DNA from 2 places in the Paenibacillus sp. EKM212P genome. Region 2 is predicted to be linked to the other one. Evidence: riboswitches for the same ligand, from Rfam matches in the RefSeq annotation. Region 2 holds a riboswitch; the other holds the start of a gene.
What was found. Region 2 has a riboswitch for FMN ahead of G9G54_RS04760 (DMT family transporter). Riboswitches for the same ligand answer to the same signal wherever they lie in the genome.

Region 1 (3,173 bases), on a different contig from region 2:
GAATATGATAACGAAGGGTACATGAATACAGGTTCACAGCAATCATACTCCACTCCGGTTGGTCACATGACTAGTACGTCAGGTGTAGGGAAAATGCAAAAAGGAAAGCAAGGACATCACAAGGATACCGTGCAAATCATGGCTGCTTGTAACATTCCGTATGCTTTTACAGCAGCTGAAAGTCATCCGCAGGATATGCTGCGCAAAGCAGCCAAGGCTCAATGGTATGCGAACAACGTGGGTACGGCCTATGGTAAGATCCTGTGCGCCTGCCCGCTGAATTGGAAATCCGAAGACAGACTGGGCACCAGCATTGTGGGCGCTGCAGTCGAGTCTTGTTTCTTTCCTTTGTACGAAATAGAGCAAGGCAGTACGACGATTACGTACAATCCGGAAGACAAGGGAAAACGGATTCCAGCTGCTGAATGGTTGAAATTAATGGGTAAAACGAAGCATCTTCTCAAGGAGGAGGCTACGCTGGCTACCTTTGAGCAGGAGATTGAGCGTCGCTGGACTATCCTGAAAAAGAAACATGAAATTTCAGAGCTATAATTACGTTTTTTGCATAATCATCGATTAACATTGTTAGCCGCTGTTACTGTAGTGGTTCAATCAAGATTCTTTGCGTTTATTGCGCAAAGAATCTTTTTTGTCGTTTATGGGTTGAAGCATAAAAAAACAGGTAATGATTTCCGATATAGGAGTGGAGGCCTATAAGAGGCACGTTAAAAAGTTTTCTTCTGAATTTTAAGATGCAATGAGGTGCAGGTAATGATTAAGCTGAATACAGTTGAAATAATCGAAATTATAAAGAAGCAGATCCCTAAGGTTATGAACATCAAGCCAGTGGAGCTAAAGTTTACGGATGATTTTGGACGGGCATCGTTGGCAGCGACAGAACACAAATTCACGCTGACGAACCAGCATTATTCTGCCAAGGTGATGGATTGCGTGTTAGAAACACAGGTACGCCCCATTTTAATGTGCGAAATTATTTATTTTCTGAAATGCGAGTTTATTGACGGACATGTTGATGTGCGACTGGATTATGAAGCATGTTCTGAGGAAGGACGGGGACCGGTTGCTTCAGCCGTAATTACCTTTGATCATGCAACAGAGTTGGGAGTCGAGGAACTGGCCGATCTGATTGACTTGGCGCTTCATATGAATGATAAAACCTGGTTTGAAGAACTCTCCAGCCAATATGTCAAAACCAAAGCAGGAGCTTCTATTAGATAACTTGCTTTTTTTAGAAGTCGGTGCTAATATACGTAACAAGTTTAATGTTAATTCAATTAAATAAGAGCAAGATCCTTCGGGGCGGGGCGAAATTCCCCACCGGCGGTGATGACATGTTTGTGGACCGTTTTTGTGAGAAACAGCATGGCTTAGTCCGTGACCCGGATGCTGAATGATCGGCAGAAGGTGGACCTGGTGCAAATCCGGGACCGACAGTATAGTCTGGATGGGAGAAGGATACGAAGCGCATGTGCATGACGTGACATGTGCCGATTTTTAGCATACCCAATTGTGCGTACGGCTTATTTCGTTGTAGGACAGCATCGGGCGATAGTTTGCTTAAGCTTTCTTTTTGATGGTGTTCAGAGCGTATTTGGTTGTATCCTCAGTCATGCTTTCTATTGGCAAACCTATGATTTCATGTCGTCTTAAGATGCATATGAACTGCGCTTGTATACTACAAATGTGACTCTCATCACCCCCATGACGGATTGAATCCGAACTGGGGGTTTTTTGCGCTTATAGCTGATGAATTAGGGATAAACTGAAATGTAGTGGAAAGGAGTGAAGGCATGTTTACCGGATTGGTCGAGGAAGTGGGTCGCATTCAAACTATTTCCAAAAGCGGTGAAGCGATGGTGCTGGGGATTTCGGGTTCCGTGGTGTTGGGCGATTTGAAAATAGGAGACAGTGTCTCAGTGAATGGCGTTTGCCTGACGGCGATACAGATCGGTACGAAAGACTTTAAGGTTGATGTGATGCCGGAAACCTTTCGCAGCAGTAATCTGAAAGAGTTGAGATCAGGCAGCCGAGTCAACCTGGAGCGAGCGATGGCGGCGAGCGGAAGGTTCGGAGGACATATCGTGCAAGGACATGTGGACGGGACGGGAACGATTCGCGGGGTAACATCAGATCAGAATGCAGTTGTGTTCGAAATTGAGCCTAAAAATCAAACATTATTTAAATATATTCTTCTCAAAGGGTCAATCACAATTGATGGTATCAGCCTCACAGTCGCACAGCGTACGAGAGATACCTTTGCCGTATCCATTATTCCCCACACCTTATCCGAAACGGCCTTACAAGCCAAACGTGAGGGAGATACCGTCAATATCGAATGCGATATTTTGGGCAAATATGTAGAACAGCTTTTAAATTACAGAGGTGCAGCGGAGGCGGAGAGAGTAGAAGAAGCTCCTCTCAGTTTGGACTATTTGGCGAAACACGGCTTTGCCTGATATTGAAGGGTAAGCCTGTTTAGGAGCATTCGTGGCACAAGACATAAGGAGGAAAGTGTTATGGATAGAGGTAGCCAAACAAGTGCAATGGCAAACGTCATAGAGCATGGCGAGTTGGAACATGACGAAGAGATTCGTTTGGATTCCATCGAAGCAGCGTTGGAGGACTTAAAAAACGGTAAAGTTGTTATTGTGGTGGATGATGAACAGCGCGAAAATGAAGGCGATTTTATCGCTTTGGCTGAAAAAGCGTCGCCTGAGGTCATTAATTTCATGATTACAGAAGGTCGCGGGTTGGTCTGTGTGCCAATCACACGACAAAGAGCCGAGGCCTTGGAATTGCATCCTATGGTAGAGCAAAATACAGATTTCCACGGTACTGCCTTTACGGTATCGGTAGATCATATGGAGACAACAACGGGTATTTCAGCGGCCGAGCGCTCCTTGACTGTACGCGCCTTGGCAGACGAAGCAGTCACAGGCAGTGATTTCCGCAAGCCTGGTCACATGTTCCCGCTGATTGCTCGCGATGGTGGTGTCTTGCAGCGTGCTGGTCACACTGAAGCGGCTGTTGATCTGGCCCGACTCAGTGGCTTCAAGCCTGCTGGGGTCATTTGCGAAATTATAAAGGAAGATGGCTCAATGGCCCGCCTGCCTGATCTGGCAGTGGTCGCCAAGCGACATCAATTGAAGCTG
Region 2 (3,173 bases):
TTTTTTATGACAGGCTGACGGCACAGCAAAATCTCGAACTTCATTGTGAATACATGGGCTACTACAATAAGCAGGCTGTTCGGGATGCCCTGGAATTAGTGAATTTGCGAAATGCGGATGACAAGCCGGTAAAGGATTTTTCGCTGGGAATGAAGCAACGTCTCGGGATTGCCCGCGCTATTGCGACTAAGCCAGAGCTACTCATTTTGGATGAACCCATTAATGGTCTGGACCCCGTGGGAATCAAGGAAATCCGCCAATTATTCCACATGCTATGCAAGGAATATGGGATGACTCTGCTCGTGTCCAGTCATATTTTAGCGGAAATAGAGCAGATTGCGGATACGGTAGGCGTGATTAATCACGGACGACTGATTGAGGAAGTATCGATGGAGCAGGTGCGGGAAACCAATACGGAATATATCGAATTTACGACCAACGATTGTAAAAAAGCGACCTACGTCCTCTCCCATCATCTGAATCTGAATAATATTAGGGTACTAAATGAACAGAGTATACGTATTTACGATTCAAATGTACCGCAGAAACAAATTACGAAAACGCTCATTTTAAATGATATAGAGGTGGATTCCATTCATCAGAAAAGCAGCACGCTGGAAGACTACTTTTTGCGCCTGTTAAACGGAGGTGATCTCCATGCTTAAATTGATGCAGTTGGAGCTGAAAAAATTTCATCTCGCGGGTTATATCCGATCAGCACTGATCGCCAATGCATGCATTCTTGGTCTGCTCTGTATTATCGCGCTGGACAGTCAAAGTGAAGGAATACCCGAATTCACACAGTACACTCAACTCTTGGATCTAATAGACAATTTTGTGAGAGCAACATTTATTGTATTTTCCTCCGTTTTGCTATGCCGCTTTATCGTCGGAGAATTTAAATCCAAATCGATTACGATCTTGTTTATGTATCCGATTCACCGTCAAAAGCTGATGATCGCCAAGCTCTTGGTTGTGCTGCTGTTTACGTTCTTGTCTATTATTATTTCGGAAATAATGATTACGGCTGCTATTCATCTGCTCAACCAGTTTGTCTTGATTGTACCGGATAACCTTACTCTTTCCATACTGGGCCAACAATCAGCACGGACGCTGATCAATGCCGTTGCTGCCAGCTTTATGGGATTGGTTCCGCTGTATATGGGGATGCGAAGATACTCTGTACCCACCACCATTGTGACCTCAATCCTGATTGTAGCATTGCTTTTCTCCAATAATAACGGCGCTACACTTAGCTCCATAGCCCCCGTGCAAATTGGCTTCTCTCTACTAGGAATGCTTGTGGCTTATGCGGCGATTCGACGTATTGAGTATAAGGATATTACCTCGTAATATGTAATTTCGTAGAGCGCTTTCAAAAAACAGATGAAAATCATTGTTAGATATACACACATTTTTCACTGGACTTCATTCTAAAACAGGTATATCCTATAGGAGAAATTAAAAACGGAATAAGGATCTTCGGGGTAGGGTGAGATTCCCAACCGGCGGTATGGCTCATGGAGCTAAGCCCGCGACTCTGTATCTGGCAACAGGATACGGACTGATTTGGTGAGATGCCAAAGCCGACGGTAAAGTCCGGATGGAAGAAGATCGAAATATCAACATGCCGCGAAGTGGATGAATACTGCGTTATTAGTTTTGCAGTAACTTCATTTAACTTGCATAAAGCGGCAAGTTTATTTGATCAACCCCCGTCTTGCATGGCCTTTCGCCATGGACGGGGGTTTTTGTGCCACCGGTCCTGTATTCGCAAGGAGCTAATTGAGTATGAGTCAATCTTCTACTGTACTAACATCCAAAAGTTTTGATCGTAGCTCCCACATGAAAAGCGGTTTTTGGCTGGTCGCAATTGGAGCAGCCTTGTGGGGCGCAGACCCGCTTTTTCGTATTATTTTGCTAAAGTCATTTACTTCAACACAAATTGTACTTATGGAGCATGTGCTGCTCTTCCTTGCTCTGACACCGATGCTGTGGAAACATCGTGAGGAACTCAAAGCGGTACGGCTTCGTCAAGTTTTCGCTATTTTATTCGTCTCGTGGGGCGGCTCGGCTCTGGCCAGCGTGATTTTCACTATGGCACTCAGCAATGGTGATTTGAATGCTGTACTCTTACTCCAGAAACTTCAACCCTTGGTCGCTATTGTTCTAGCCCGTATTATTTTGAAGGAAATGTTGCCGCGTCATTTTGGATTATTAATTGTCGTCGCTCTGTTCGGGACGTATCTTCTGACCTTCGGTTGGTCGCTCCCCTTCGGACATGTTCGTGATTTTGTTCAGGTTGGTAGTCTGCTTGCACTCGGTGCAGCAGTGCTGTGGGGCGGTTCGACAGTCATGGGAAGTTACTTGCTTCGTTCAATGAAATATGAAACAGTAACCTCCCTCCGCTTCATGGTGGCGCTCCCTCTGCTGATTGTCCTCACCTCTGTAGAGCATGCGCCATGGAATATGCCTGCCGGTACATGGGCGGGCGCAGCTGTGATTATCAATCTGCTATTGCAGGCATTGCTTCCGGGTCTTCTCAGCTTGCTGCTGTATTACAAAGGCTTAAGTACGACCAAAGCGTCTTATGCTACGATGGCAGAACTGAGCTTTCCCATGGTTGGTGTCGTGATTAACTGGATCGCCTTTCAGCAAATTGTCACTGTAGCGCAATTGACTGGTTTTATGCTCATCTGGATTACGCTCTTTATGATTTCACGTCAGCAAAAAAATTAACAGTTCAACGTCCCTTTCATGACTCACCCAAGCCAAATCGTGAAGATGCTTTTGCATCTCCGATTTGGCTTTTTTATGTATTCGTATTCATATAAAATATAGCACTTTAGACCTATCTTTCAGAAAAAGTGTCTAAAACATGTAATTATTCTTCGTTTCTCAAAGATTACATCTATAAAATTAGTCGGTTTCTGTCGAATAAAACAATGTAGTGATCATCAGACACAGAGGAGCAAGAGCTATGACTAAAACAAAACAAACAGTTCCGTGGTGGAACAGGTTTCTCAAGCAGTTTTATTTAATGAGGACAAGATTAATAATATCTTTTTTGGCTGTGTTATTGATTCCGAGCGTACTTATCGGGTACTTTTCCTATCAGGGGGCTACAACACAACTCAGTCAGCAAATGGGCGGTTCCGTATACACGAATCTGT

Region 1: it holds a riboswitch for FMN, as region 2 does, so the genes downstream of both, ribE (riboflavin synthase) here and G9G54_RS04760 (DMT family transporter) in region 2, are expected to answer to the same signal.

Annotation. Positions count from the first base shown of each region.
Region 1 is NZ_JAAMNR010000002.1:457,109-460,281, reverse strand. It holds gene G9G54_RS08270 (thiamine pyrophosphate-dependent enzyme) at 1-552, shown strand, start outside; gene G9G54_RS08265 (IDEAL domain-containing protein) at 772-1,239, shown strand; FMN riboswitch at 1,308-1,481, shown strand; gene ribE (riboflavin synthase) at 1,812-2,477, shown strand; gene ribB (3,4-dihydroxy-2-butanone-4-phosphate synthase) at 2,538-3,173, shown strand, end outside.
Region 2 is NZ_JAAMNR010000001.1:1,000,418-1,003,590, forward strand. It holds gene G9G54_RS04750 (ABC transporter ATP-binding protein) at 1-665, shown strand, start outside; gene G9G54_RS04755 (ABC transporter permease) at 658-1,353, shown strand; FMN riboswitch at 1,475-1,619, shown strand; gene G9G54_RS04760 (DMT family transporter) at 1,792-2,739, shown strand; gene G9G54_RS04765 (methyl-accepting chemotaxis protein) at 2,981-3,173, shown strand, end outside.